One region of the Streptomyces sp. JN8 genome, then DNA from elsewhere that is predicted to be linked to it. Evidence: riboswitches for the same ligand, from Rfam matches in the RefSeq annotation. Region 1 holds a riboswitch; the other holds the start of a gene.
What was found. A riboswitch is a leader RNA that binds a small molecule or an ion and turns the genes downstream of it on or off. The one in region 1 is predicted to bind glycine.
Positions count from the first base shown of each region.

Region 2: it holds a riboswitch for glycine, as region 1 does, so the genes downstream of both, gcvP (aminomethyl-transferring glycine dehydrogenase) here and gcvT (glycine cleavage system aminomethyltransferase GcvT) in region 1, are expected to answer to the same signal.

Region 1 is NZ_CM147852.1:2,743,574-2,750,513, reverse strand. Features, by position in the region: gene ACY0MR_RS11695 (L-serine ammonia-lyase) at 1-1,265, opposite strand, end outside; gene ACY0MR_RS11690 (serine hydroxymethyltransferase) at 1,428-2,687, opposite strand; gene gcvH (glycine cleavage system protein GcvH) at 2,712-3,089, opposite strand; gene gcvT (glycine cleavage system aminomethyltransferase GcvT) at 3,167-4,291, opposite strand; glycine riboswitch at 4,351-4,462, opposite strand; glycine riboswitch at 4,464-4,562, opposite strand; gene ACY0MR_RS11675 (AAA family ATPase) at 4,714-5,376, shown strand; gene ACY0MR_RS11670 (enhanced serine sensitivity protein SseB) at 5,557-6,297, shown strand; gene ACY0MR_RS11665 (enhanced serine sensitivity protein SseB C-terminal domain-containing protein) at 6,384-6,940, shown strand, end outside.
Region 2 is NZ_CM147852.1:6,855,236-6,862,175, reverse strand. Features, by position in the region: gene gcvP (aminomethyl-transferring glycine dehydrogenase) at 1-2,172, opposite strand, end outside; glycine riboswitch at 2,350-2,449, opposite strand; gene ACY0MR_RS30305 (PRC-barrel domain-containing protein) at 2,575-2,940, shown strand; gene ACY0MR_RS30300 (DNA polymerase IV) at 3,161-4,543, opposite strand; gene bldO (whiB transcriptional repressor BldO) at 4,791-5,435, opposite strand; gene ACY0MR_RS30290 (bifunctional nuclease family protein) at 5,628-6,101, opposite strand; gene ftsR (transcriptional regulator FtsR) at 6,224-6,940, opposite strand, start outside.

The sequences.
Region 1 (6,940 bases):
GAGACCAGGTGGCTGCCGTCGCCGCGCATCGACATCTTCGCCGCCGTGACGGCCTTGACCGCCGCCATGCCGTTGCGCTCGATGCACGGGATCTGCACCAGGCCGCCGACCGGGTCGCAGGTCAGGCCCAGGTTGTGCTCCATGCCGATCTCGGCCGCGTTCTCCACCTGCTCCGGCGTGCCGCCGAGGACCTCGGCGAGCGCGCCCGCCGCCATCGAGCAGGCCGAGCCGACCTCGCCCTGGCAGCCGACCTCGGCGCCGGAGATCGAGGCGTTCTCCTTGAAGAGCATGCCGACCGCGCCGGCGGCCAGCATGAAGCGGACGATGCCGTCGTCGTCGGCGCCGGGCACGAAGTTCGTGTAGTAGTGCAGGACGGCGGGGATGATGCCGGCCGCGCCGTTCGTCGGGGCGGTGACCACCCGGCCGCCCGCCGCGTTCTCCTCGTTCACGGCCATCGCGTAGAGGGTGATCCACTCCATGGCGTGCATCTTGGGGTCGCCCTCGGAGCGCAGCTTGCGGGCCAGGTTCGCGGCGCGCCGGCGCACCTTCAGGCCGCCGGGCAGGATTCCCTCGCGGGACATGCCGCGCGAGACGCAGGACTGCATGACCCGCCAGATCTCCAGCAGGCCCGCGCGGATCTCGTCCTCGGTGCGCCAGGCCTTCTCGTTCTCCAGCATCAGCGCGGAGATCGACAGGCCCGTCTCCTTCGCGAGGCGGAGCAGCTCGTCGCCGGTGCGGAAGGGGTACTTCAGGACGGTGTCGTCCGGGACGATCGGGTTCTCGCCCTGGACGGCGTCCTCGTCCACGACGAAGCCGCCGCCGACCGAGTAGTACGTCTTCTCCAGGACCGGGGCGCCCTCGGCGTCGTACGCGAAGATCGTCATGCCGTTGGCGTGGTACGGCAGCGCCTTGCGCCGGTGCAGGATCAGGTCGGCGTCGAAGTCGAAGGGGATCTCGTGCGCGCCGAGCAGGTTGATCCGGCCGCTCGACTTGATCCGCTCGACCTCGTCGTCGGCCGTCTCCACGTTCACGGTGCGGGGCGAGCTGCCCTCCAGGCCCAGCAGGACCGCCTTCGGGGTCCCGTGGCCGTGGCCGGTCGCACCCAGGGAGCCGTACAGCTCCGCCCGGACGTGGGCGGTGTGGGCCAGCAGGCCCTCGTTCTTCAGGCGGCGGGCGAACATCCGGGCGGCTCGCATCGGACCCACCGTGTGGGAGCTCGACGGACCGATGCCGATCGAGAACAGGTCGAAGACCGAGATGGCCACGAAGACTCCTTGTGGGGGCTAGACGCCGTTGTCTGCCGGGGTGGAGCAGAGAAGCGCGAAGAAGGACATGCGGTACAGCGCGAGGACATGGGGTGGGGCACCGCGCTCACCGTCCAGTGTGCGCGGTGCCCCAGGGTTCCGGTCGAACAAAAGCGTACGAAACTACTTCAGGCCGGGGTACAGCGGGTGCTTGTCCGCCAGCGCGGTGACCCGCGCCTTGAGGGACTCGGCGTCGAAGCCGGGCTTCAGGGTCTCCGCGATGATGTCGGCGACCTCGGCGAAGTCCTCGGTCCGGAAGCCGCGGGTGGCGAGCGCCGGCGTGCCGATGCGCAGACCCGAGGTGACCATCGGCGGGCGCGGGTCGTTCGGAACGGCGTTCCGGTTGACCGTGATGCCCACCTCGTGGAGGCGGTCCTCGGCCTGCTGGCCGTCCAGCTCGCTGTCGCGCAGGTCGACGAGGAGCAGGTGGACGTCCGTGCCGCCGGACAGGACGGAGACACCGTGGGCGGTGACGTCGTCCTGGACCAGGCGCTCGGCGATGATGCGGGCGCCGTCCAGGGTGCGCTGCTGGCGCTCCTTGAACTCCTCCGAGGCCGCGACCTTGAAGGAGACGGCCTTGGCCGCGATCACGTGCTCCAGCGGGCCGCCCTGGAAACCGGGGAAGACCGAGGAGTTCAGCTTCTTCGCGAACTCCTTCTTCGCGAGGATGATGCCGCCGCGGGGGCCGCCGAGCGTCTTGTGCGTGGTGGAGGTCACCACGTCCGCGTACTCGACCGGGTTCGGGTGCAGACCGGCCGCGACCAGGCCCGCGAAGTGGGCCATGTCGACCCACAGGTAGGCCTCGACCTCGTCGGCGATCCGGCGGAACTCGGCGAAGTCCAGCTGGCGCGGGTAGGCGGACCAGCCCGCGATGATCACCTTGGGGCGGTGCTCCTTGGCGAGGCGCTCGACCTCGGCCATGTCGACCAGACCGGCCTCGTCCACGTGGTACGCGACCACGTCGAACTGCTTGCCCGAGAAGTTCAGGCGCATGCCGTGGGTCAGGTGGCCGCCGTGCGCCAGGTCCAGACCCAGGATCGTGTCGCCGGGCTGGGCGATCGCGAAGAGGGCGGCCTGGTTCGCGGAGGCGCCGGAGTGCGGCTGGACGTTGGCGTACTCGGCGCCGAACAGGTCCTTGATCCGGTCGATCGCGATCTGCTCGGCCACGTCGACGTGCTCGCAGCCGCCGTAGTAGCGGCGGCCCGGGTAGCCCTCGGCGTACTTGTTGGTGAGGACGGAGCCCTGCGCCTCCATGACGGCGACCGGAGCGAAGTTCTCCGACGCGATCATCTCGAGGGTGGACTGCTGACGGCGGAGCTCGGCGTCGACGGCTGCGGCGACGTCCGGGTCCAGCTCGTGGAGGGGAGTGTTCAGAAGCGACATGAATCGATCCCTAGGGGTGTCGGGTTAGCCGGCGGTGAACGCGGCGTACTCGTCGGCGGTGAGCAGGTCCTCCGGCTCGCCCGTGAGCCGTACCTTGAACAGCCAGCCACCCTCGAACGGAGCGGTGTTCACGAGGGACGGGTCGTCCACGACGTCCTGGTTGGCCTCGACGATCTCGCCCGTCACCGGGGCGTACAGGTCGCTGACCGACTTGGTGGACTCCAGCTCGCCGCAGGACTCGCCCGCGGTGATCGTGGAGCCGACCTCCGGGAGCTGGGCGTAGACGACGTCACCGAGCGCGTTGGCGGCGAACTCCGTGATGCCGACGGTCGCGACACCGTCCTCGGCGGCCGACAGCCACTCGTGCTCCTTGGTGTAGCGCAGCTGCTGGGGGTTGCTCATGGCCTGATTCTCCTGGATCGGGGGAGTGCTGATGAACGTGGGTCTTGCGGGATGAGACGCGAAGTGAGACGGATGCGTCACTTCTGGCGCTTGTAGAACGGCAGTGCCACGACCTCGTAGGGCTCGTGGGTGCCCCGGATGTCCACACCTACACCCTGGGTGCCGGGCTCGGCGTGCGCCGCGTCCACGTACGCTATGGCGATCGGCTTTCCGAGGGTGGGGGAGGGGGCGCCGGAGGTGACCTCGCCGATCACCACGCCGTCCTTGACCACGGAGAAGCCGGCCCGCGGGACCCGGCGGCCCTCGGCGACCAGACCGACGAGCTTGCGCGGCGGGGCGGTCTCGGCGCGCTCGGCGGCCTTCTCCAGCGCCTCACGGCCGACGAAGCGGCCGTCGTTCGTCGTCTTCTCGAACTTCACGACCCGGCCCAGACCCGCGTCGAAGGGGGTCAGCGCGGTGGTCAGCTCGTGGCCGTACAGCGGCATGCCCGCCTCCAGGCGGAGCGTGTCGCGGCAGGACAGGCCGCAGGGGATCAGACCGACCGGCGCGCCGGCCTCGGTCAGCGCCCGCCAGACCTGCTCGGCGTGCTCGGGCTTCAGGAACAGCTCGAAGCCGTCCTCGCCGGTGTAGCCGGTGCGGGCGATCAGCGCGGGCACCCCGGCGACCGTGCCCGGCAGGCCGGCGTAGTACTTCAGCCCGTCCAGGTCGGCGTCCGTGAGCGACTTCAGGATGCCGGGGGACTCCGGGCCCTGGACCGCGATCAGGGCGTAGGCGTCGCGGTCGTCCCGGACCTCGGCGTCGAAGCCCTCCGCGCGGGCCGTGAGCGCGTCCAGGACGGTCTGCGCGTTGGAGGCGTTGGCGACGACCATGTACTCCGTCTCGCCGAGGCGGTACACGATCAGGTCGTCGAGGATCCCGCCGTCCTCCTGGCAGATCATCGTGTACCGGGCGCGGCCCACGCCCACCGTGGAGATGTTGCCGACCAGGGCGTGGTCGAGGAGCTCGACGGCCTGCGGGCCGGTGACCGTGATCTCGCCCATGTGGGAGAGGTCGAACAGGCCCGCCCGGGTGCGGACGGCGACGTGCTCGTCCCGCTCGCTGCCGTACCGGAGCGGCATGTCCCAGCCGGCGAAGTCGGTCATGGTCGCGCCCAGCGAACGATGCAGGGCATCGAGGGCGGTCAGACGGGGGGCAGTGCTCATGGGTGGCTCCCGGGTCCCAAGGGCGTGATCGGTGACGAAACACATGACGGGCGAGGACGTCCTCCCCATCTGTCATGGAACCTGAGAGGTTCACCGAGAGCATCTCGTCGCCGAGAGATCGGTTTGCACCTTGGGTGGGGACACGCCACGGTGTCCCGCTTTTCAGATCTGCCTCATCCACGCGGTACGGGGCCTGAGAGATTCAAGGGAGGGTCTTGCTCCTTCGGCGTCCGGACACGCCTGGCGTCCGGAACTCTCCCGCGCGGATTCGAGCGGCCGGTATGCGATTGTGTGGCGACTGTGCGCGCCTGGCGCGCACATCATTGCACGCGAGGTCGGCGGGGCACATCGCTTGTGTCCCATTACCGCTTCTTTACACTTTGTGGGCAAGGGTCTTCCCGGGCCCGGCAGGGGGAGAAGCGATGAGGTACGAGCACACCGGCGCATATGCCCGAAGTACCGGCATACCGTCCCAGCGGGCCCGCGCGCGCACCCGCGGCCGCGGACGCCTCCTGCGCGACCTGCGCGAGCGCGGCGGCCGCGGCCCCCGCGCCCTCACCTTCGCCCCCGGCGACCTGGTGGTCGTCTCCGGCCTGCCCGGCAGCGGCAAGTCCACCCTGATGCGACGCGCCGCCGACGGCGCCGGCATCGACTCGCAGGACACCCGGGAGCGCTGGGAGGCCCGCATGCCCCGCCTCCTGCCGTACGCCGTCTACCGCCCGCTGGTCCGCATCGCGCACTACGCGGGTCTGCACCGCGCCCTGCGCTCCGGCGCCGGGGTGATCGTGCACGACTGCGGCACCCAGTCCTGGGTGCGGGGCTGGCTCGCCCGGGAGGCCCGGCGCCGCGGCCGCGCCCTCCACCTGGTCCTCCTCGACGTGGAGCCGGACACCGCCCGCGCGGGCCAGCGGGCCCGCGGCCGGGGCGTCTCCGCGTACGCCTTCGCCCGGCACCGGCGGGCCGTCGCCCGGCTCGTCGCCGCCGCGGAGTCCGGCCGGCTGCCGCACGGCTGCGCCTCCGCGACCCTGCTCGACCGGGACGCGGCGGACCTCCTGCGGACGATCGGCTTCCGCCAGGCGGCCTGAGGCGGGGCGGCCTGTGCCCCGGCGGCGCACGACCGCCCGCCGGGGCCCGGCCGCTGTGACGTACGCCCCTGTCCCGGAGTGTCCGTACCGCTTCTTTTGGCCACGGCGGCGCCGGGGCGGCGTTAGGGTGCTGCCGGGGCGGCCGGTACGGCAGGCCGTGCGAGAAGGGGAAACGCGACCGTGGACGTGACGTGGCCGGGCAACGAGCTGGAAGAGGTCCTTGCCGCCTCACTCGGCAACCCCGCGGCGGGCGCCCGCCTCGTCGAGGTCCTCGGCCGCAGCCCGGTCTGGGTGCCCCTGCCCAACGGCGGCGGACCCGACAGCCCGAACCTCGACCTCGCCACCATGGAGATCGACGGCGCGGCCTACGTCCCCGTCTTCAGCTCCGAGGAGCAGTTCCTCGCCTGCGTCGGCGGCCACATGTCGTTCACCGTCGCCCCGGCCCGTGACTTCGCCCGCGGCCTGCCCCCGCAGCTCGGCATCGCCGTGAACCCCGGCGGCGTCGTCGGCGTCCCGCTGCCCCCGCCGGCCGTCGCCGAGCTCTGCCGCGTCGGCCGCACCCCGCTCGACGGGCCCGCCACCGGCGGCCGCGTCCGGCTCTTCGAGCCCGACTGGCAGGACGACCCGGTCGACTTCCTCGCCGCCGCGTCCGCCGAGTTCGAGGCCACCGGCGTCGTCACCACCGCCCGCCGGGCCCTCGCCAGCGTCGAGGGCACCGAACCCGCCCTCTTCATCGGCGTGCAGCTCGCGGCCTGGGACGGCGTCGACCGCAACGCGCCCCTGGACGCCCTCGGCCGCGCCCTCGGCCGCGTCGAGTGCGCCTGGCCGGTCAACCTCATCCTGCTCGACATGGCACAGGACCCGGTCGGCGACTGGATGCTGGAGCGGGTGCGCCCCTTCTACCAGCGCGCCGCCGTGTGACGGACGGCCTGTTTAAGCTGAACTTCTCGACAGCAGGCACAGACGTCGGCAACAGCGACGGCGACGGAAGAGGGGCAGGACCCAGGGTGAGCGCGTCAGGCACCGCGGCGACCGGACAGGTCGAGCACATGCTGCGCCAGGTGGCACCCGGACGCTACGACGCGTACGAGCAGCTGCTGCACGCCCTCGCCGACGGCGAGCTGTGGATGCTGCTCTGGCAGGGCTCACCCGGCTCGTCCGACGCCCAGTACGGGAACATGGAGGTCGACGGCTTCGGCTACGCGCCCTGCGTCACCTCCGCGCAGGAACTGGCCGCCTCCGGCTGGCACCGCGCCCACGAGCTCGTCACCGGCCGGGAGATCGCCCGCGCCCTCTACCCCGACCGCTGGGGCGTCTGGCTCAATCCGCACGCCCCCGGCGGCGGCGTCGGCATCCCCTGGGCCGACCTCCGCCGGATCGCCACCGGCCTCGACCGGATGCCCGCCGGGCCGCTCCGGGTCACCGAGCCCACCCTGGAGATCCCGCAGTTCTACGCCCTGCTCACGCAGAACGCGCACCGCACCCCCGCCGTCCGGGCGCTGCGCCGCGGCTGGGTGCAGCCCGCGCTCGGCTCCCCGTACCTCGCCATCGGCCTCGACCTGTA
Region 2 (6,940 bases), 4.1 Mb from region 1:
CGGGCCGACGCCGGGGCCGCCGCCGCCGTGCGGGATGCAGAAGGTCTTGTGCAGGTTCAGGTGCGAGACGTCGCCGCCGAAGTGGCCGGGCTTGGCGAGGCCGACCAGCGCGTTGAGGTTGGCGCCGTCGACGTACACCTGGCCGCCGGCCTCGTGGACCTCGGCGCAGATGTCGGCGACGTGCTCCTCGAAGACGCCGTGCGTCGACGGGTAGGTGATCATGAGCACGGACAGCTCGTCGCGGTACTGCTCGATCTTGGCGCGCAGGTCCGCGACGTCGACCTCGCCGTCGTCGGCGGTCTTGACGACGACGACCTTCATGCCGGCCATCACCGCGGAGGCGGCGTTGGTGCCGTGCGCGGAGGACGGGATGAGGCACACGGTGCGCTGCTCGTCGCCGTTGGCGCGGTGGTAGGCGCGGACGGCCAGCAGGCCGGCCAGCTCGCCCTGCGATCCGGCGTTCGGCTGGATCGACACCTTGTCGTAGCCGGTGACCTCGGCGAGGCGCTCCTCCAGCTCGGTGATGAGCGTGACGTAGCCCTGGGCCTGCTCGACCGGGGCGAAGGGGTGCATCTGGCCGAACTCGGGCCAGGTCACCGACTCCATCTCGGTCGTCGCGTTCAGCTTCATGGTGCAGGAGCCGAGCGGGATCATGCCGCGGTCGAGCGCGTAGTCGCGGTCGGCGAGCTTGCGCAGGTAGCGCAGCATCGAGGTCTCGGACCGGTGCGCGTGGAAGACCGGGTGGGTCATGAACGCGTCGGAGCGGAGCAGACCGGAGGGCAGGGTGTCCTCGGTGGCGGCGTCCAGGGCCTCGATGTCGGCGGTCACGCCGAAGGCGCCCCACACGGCGGTGAGCTGGGCGCGGCCGGTGGTCTCGTCGCAGGACATGGAGACGTGGTCGGCGTCGACGCGGTGGAGGTTCACACCGGCCTCGCGGGCCGCGGCCACGACCGTGTCGGCCTTGCCGGGCACGCGGGCGGTGAGGGTGTCGAAGAAGGCGCCCTGGGTCAGCTCGACGCCGCCCGCGGTGAGGCCGGCGGCGAGGATCGCGGCGTACCGGTGGGTGCGGCGCGCGATGCCCTGGAGGCCCTCGGGGCCGTGGTAGACGGCGTACATGCCGGCCATGACGGCGAGCAGCACCTGGGCGGTGCAGATGTTGCTGGTGGCCTTCTCGCGGCGGATGTGCTGCTCGCGGGTCTGCAGGGCCAGGCGGTAGGCACGGTTGCCGTCGGCGTCGACGGAGACGCCCACGAGGCGGCCGGGCAGCGAGCGCGCGTGCTTGTCCTGGACGGCCATGTAGCCGGCGTGCGGACCGCCGAAGCCCATCGGGACGCCGAAGCGCTGGGTGGTGCCGACGGCGATGTCGGCGCCGAGCTCGCCGGGCGAGGTGAGCAGGGTGAGCGCGAGGAGGTCGGCGGCGACGGTGACGATCGCGCCGAGCTCGTGGGCGGCGTCGATCAGCGGCTTGATGTCGCGGACGGCGCCGGAGGCGCCGGGGTACTGGAGCAGCACGCCGAAGACGCCGCGCTCGGCGACCTCGGCCGGGATGCCCTCGCTGAGGTCGGCGACGACGACCTCGACGCCGGTCGGCTCGGCGCGGGTCTCGATGACGGCGATCGTCTGCGGCAGGGCGTCCGCGTCGATCAGGAAGACGCCGTTCTTGACCTTGCCGACGCGCCGGGCGAGCGCCATGGCCTCGGCGGCGGCGGTGCCCTCGTCGAGCAGCGAGGCGCCGGAGGTGGGCAGCCCGGTCAGGTCGGCGACGACGGTCTGGAAGTTCAGCAGGGCCTCGAGGCGCCCCTGCGAGATCTCCGGCTGGTAGGGCGTGTACGCCGTGTACCAGGCGGGGTTCTCCATCACGTTCCGGAGGATCACCGGCGGCGTGAAGGTGCCGTAGTAGCCGAGGCCGATCATCGGCGCGAGGACCTGGTTGCGGTCGGCGAGCGCCCGCAGCTCGGCGAGCACCTCGGCCTCCGTGCGCGCGGCCGGCAGGGCCAGCGCCTCGGTGTTCTTGATGACGTCCGGCACCGCGGCGGCCGTGAGCTCGTCGAGCGAGCCGTAACCGACCTGGGCGAGCATCTTGGCGCGCGCCTCGGCGTCGGGCCCGATGTGCCGCTGCTCGAACGGGATGCCCTGTTCGAGTTCGGAGAGCGGAATGCGGTTGGCGGTCATGTACGGAGGCCTCCTGGTCGTCACGACCTGCGAGGGGCACCACGGCGCGGGTACCCGGACGGCCTCCCCCTCTGTCATCTCAACCTGAGAGTTTCACCGGCCCGCCTCACGGCACACCGGCTTTCACCGTCGGTGAGAGCGCGTGCCGTGGGACACCGCTCTGCTTTCCAGAGTGACCTCGTCCGCGCGGTACAGGGGCCTGAGAGATTCCGGGGAGGATTTGCTCCTTCGGCGCCCACCGGAAGTGATCTCCGGGGGACTCTCCCGCACGGGGTCGCCAGCCACACCCAGCCTACCAGCGAGGTTCCGGCTTCCATCGCTCAAGTGGCCGACATCCCAGTTGTGCACTTTCGTAGGGGTGTAGGGGTGGGTGCAGAGCAGTTGCGACCTGTTGGAGGGACCGTGCAGACCGATATCGATCCGCGCAGCCTGATCGGCCGCAAGGCGTACGACCGGAACGGACACAAGATCGGCACCGTGGACGAGGTGTACCTGGACGACGCGACCGGCATCCCGGAATGGGCGGCCGTCCGCACCGGCCTGTTCAGCCGGGACGCCTTCGTCCCGCTCGAACCGAGCGAACTGATCGACAACGGCCTCCACATCCCGTACGAGCGGGCCCTCATCAAGGACGCCCCCGACTTCGGCGTGGGGCGCCACCTCTCCCCGGAACAGGAGCTGCAGCTCTACCGCCACTACAGCCTCGCGCTCCCCCCGCCCCCGACCGACAGCCCGGACACCGACTTCGGCCGCCTGGCGGGTCAGTAGACCACCGCGGCGGCCTCGCCGCGCGCACCCGGCGGCCGACGGGCCGCCGGGCCACCACGAGGGCGCCCGTGGACGCCGGCCCCCTCCCGGGAGCACGCCGCCCGAAGCCCGGCACCGCACGGTCCGGCGGTGGTCCCGCAGAGCCGCGGCCCCGCGCCCCTAGGAGCAGCCGCAGCCCCGCAGTCCCGCAGTCCCGCAGTCCCGCAGCCCGAGGCTCCTCCTATCCCTCGCCCTCCACCAGCGGCAGCGCCTCCCCCGGCTCCAGCTCGGGATCGTCCACGGCGAAGGTCCGCACCCTCCCGGGCTTCGACCCCGGTTCCTCGAACCGCACCGTGACCCGCCCGACCCCGCTGCCCTGCACCCACCCCGCGCCGTACACGGCGTGCCGGACGTCGTGCCCCGGGGCCCAGTGCCGGACGGCGCGCTCGTCGGCCCCTCCCTCACCGGCGGTCGAGGGGGCGTCCCCACCCGAGTCGACGGGGACCGCCGCCACCCCGCCCCCCGCCTCCACCGAGGCCGCGGCGACCTCCGCCTCCGCCTGCGCGAAGAGGTCCTCCTGCGTGTAGTCGGCGAGTCCGCTCACCCCGACCCCGAGCAGCCGGACGCCCCCGGTGGTGTCCACCGCCTCCAGCAGCCGCCCCGCGGCCTCCCGCACCACCACCGGATCGTCCGTGGGCCCCCGGAGCGTCTCGGACCGCGTCAGCGTGGAGAAGTCGAAGCGCCGCACCTTCAGGACGATGGTCCGCCCGGAGTGGCCGGAGGCCCGCAGCCTCCCCACGCACCGCTCCGCGAGCCGTTCGACCTCGACCCTGATCCGCACCCGGTCGTGCAGGTCGACGTCGAAGGTGTCCTCGACGGAGACCGACTTGGCGTCCCGCTCGGCCACCACGGGCCGATCGTCGAACCCCCGGGCCATCCGGTACAGCGAGGCCCCGTGCGCCCGCCCGAGCAGTCGTACGAGCTCGTCCTCGCCCGCCTCCGCCAGATCGGACACGGTGGTCATCCCGGCACGCCGCAGGTGCTCCCCGGTCGCCGGACCCACCCCCGGCAGGATCCGCACCGACCGCGGGGCCAGGAGCTCCCGCTCGGTCCCGGGTTCGATCAGGACGAGGCCGTCGGGCTTCGCCTCCTCGGAGGCGATCTTCGCGATCATCTTGGATCCCGCGAGCCCCACGGACCCGGTGAGCCCCGTCGTCGCCAGGATGTCGACCCGCAGCCGCTCGCCGGCCGTGCGGGCGCTCGCGCTGTCGTGGGCCGCTCCCCCGGCCTCCAGGTCCACGAAGGCCTCGTCGAGGCTGAGCGGCTCCACGAGCGGCGAGAGCCGGCCCAGCAGCTCCATGACCTGCTCGCTGATGGACCGGTAGAAGGAGAAGCGGGGCACGAGGTAGGCCGCGTTCGGCGCGAGCCGCCGCGCCTGACCCATGGGCATGGCCGAGTGGACTCCGAAGCGGCGCGCCTCGTAGGAGGCGGTGGCGACCACGCCCCGGGGCCCGAGGCCGCCGACGACCACGGGCTTTCCGCGCAGGCTGGGCTTCGACGCCTGCTCGGCGGCGGCGAAGAAGGCGTCCATGTCGAGATGGAGGATGGTGGGCGCGGCTCTCACAGCTCCGATGCTGCCTCACACCACTGACAACGGGCCCCGCAACACCGTGGAGGGACCAGGGCCGTCCTCGGAGCCCCACCGGCGCCGTGAGCCGTCCTCGAAGCCCCACCCGGGGCGGGGGCGGCGACCTTCAAGCCCCACCACGGGCCGGAAGCGATCCTCGAAGCCCCACCGCGGGCCAGGCCCGATCTCGGAGCCCCGGGGTTCGGGGCCGGGCCGGGAAAGGCCGCGACGGGCCCCGCGGGCCTCAGACCGCCCTGTCCCGCCGCCTGCGCGCCAGTTCGTCCCCCGGGTTGTGCCCCACGAGCGTCTCGCCCGTGTCGACCCGCTCCCCGTGCAGCTGCGACAGCGCCGCCTCGACGTCCCGCCAGACCACGCCCACGGCGATGCCGAAGACGCCCTGGCCGCCCTGGAGCAGGTCGACGACCTCGTCCGGCGAGGAGCACTCGTAGACCGTGGCACCGTCGCTCATCAGGGTCATCCGCTCCAGGTCGCGAAAGCCCCGCGCCCGCAGGTGCTGCACGGCGGCCCGGATGTTCTGGAGGGCGACCCCGGTGTCCAGGAACCGCTTGACGATCTTCAGCACGACGACGTCGCGGAAGCTGTAGAGCCGCTGGGTCCCCGAGCCGTAAGCCGGCCGCACGCTCGGCTCCACGAGGCCGGTACGAGCCCAGTAGTCCAGCTGGCGATAGGTGATACCGGCCGCGGCGCAGGCCGTGGGTCCGCGGTAGCCGACCTTCTCGCTCGCCGCGTCCGGGCCGCCGGAGGCGCCCCCGGGGCCCCCACCGGTCTCCGTACCGAAGTCGCCGACACTGCCGTGAAGCGGGTACGGGCCGCTCTCCCCGGACACACGTCCGAGCGAGCTCCCTGCCGTACCGTCCGCGCTGCTCATCACGCCGACCCTCCGTCCTTGACCTGCCCACACGAAGGTAGGCAGTCACTCGGGGTGCGTCAACGATCGCCACACTCGGCACGCCGAGTGATAATCACCCTGAGGGTGGTTTCCCGACCCTCTCGCCGGGGAAAGGCTAACCGAATGCGCTGACGTCGCCCCGCGAACGGCCCGTGGCCGCGCCGCTACGACTCACTGGCTGTTGGTCCCGAAATCCTCCGGTGAGATCTGGTCGAGGAACTCGCGGAACTTCTCCACCTCGTCCTCCTGCTCGTCCGGAATCGCGATACCGGCGTCGTCCAGCACACCGTCACTGCCGTAGATCGGCGTTCCGGTCCGCAGGGCCAGTGCTATCGCGTCCGAAGGCCGCGCGCTCACCTCGACGCCGCTGGCGAAGACCAGTTCGGCGTAGAAGACCCCGTCACGCAGATCCGTGATGCGGACTTCGGTGAGTTCCTGACCCACGGCCTCCAGCACGTCCTTGAACAGGTCGTGCGTCAGCGGCCGCGGCGGGGCCATCCCCTGCTGGGCGAAGGCGATCGCGGTCGCCTCACCCGGTCCGATCCAGATGGGGAGGTACCGATCGCCTCCCACTTCACGCAGGAGCACGATCGGCTGGTTGGAGGGCATTTCCACCCGGACACCCACAACGTCGAGCTCGTTCACACAGCAACCCTAGGACGTGCCCGACCGGTTTGGATAGTCGGGCCCCTCCCGAGCACGGCACGAACCCGCCCCGAGCCGGGTACGAACCGGCCCGGATCACGCCCCGGAGAGCCCGAACGGGCTCACTGCGGCCGGATCCCCAGCGCGCTCCGCACCAGGGCCGCGTGCAGCCGCACCGACTGTGCGGCGAGCTCCTGGGCGGTGGCCTCGGCATGGGCCCTGGTCTGCGGGTTGCGATGCCGGCGCAGCGGCGCGACGACCTGCTCGATCAGCCCCGCCTCCCGGTCCGCGGCGGCCTTCACGGCCCGCAGGTGCCGGGGTTCGAGGCCGAAGCGGCCCAGATCCGCGACCAGCCGCGCGACGGTCACGGACTCCGGGTCGTAGCCGCCGCCGTCCGACTCGGTGATCAGGCCGTACGACTCCCACTCGAGCAGCTCCGCCTCGGTGACCTCGGCGGCCGCCAGCAGTTCCGCCCGCCCGATCCGCGCCGCGGTGGGGGGCTCGGCGTCCTGCTCCCAGGCCCCTTCGACGAGGTCGCGCCTCCGGCCGGGAGCCGGCAGCCTCACCTGCTCGCCCCGGGCGAGGGCGTCGAGGTGCTCGCGGATGACCTTCAGCGGAAGATAGTGGTCCCGCTGCATCCGCAGGATCTGAGCGAGCCGCTCGACGTCCTGCGGGCTGAACTTCCGGTACCCGGAGGCCGTGCGCCGGGGCTCCACGAGCCCCTCGGCCTCCAGGAACCGGATCTTGGAGATCGTCACTTCGGGAAATTCGTCGCGCAGCTGGTTCAGCACCGTGCCGATGCTGACCAGCCGGTCGCCCGCGGCGGCGGTGCCGGATCC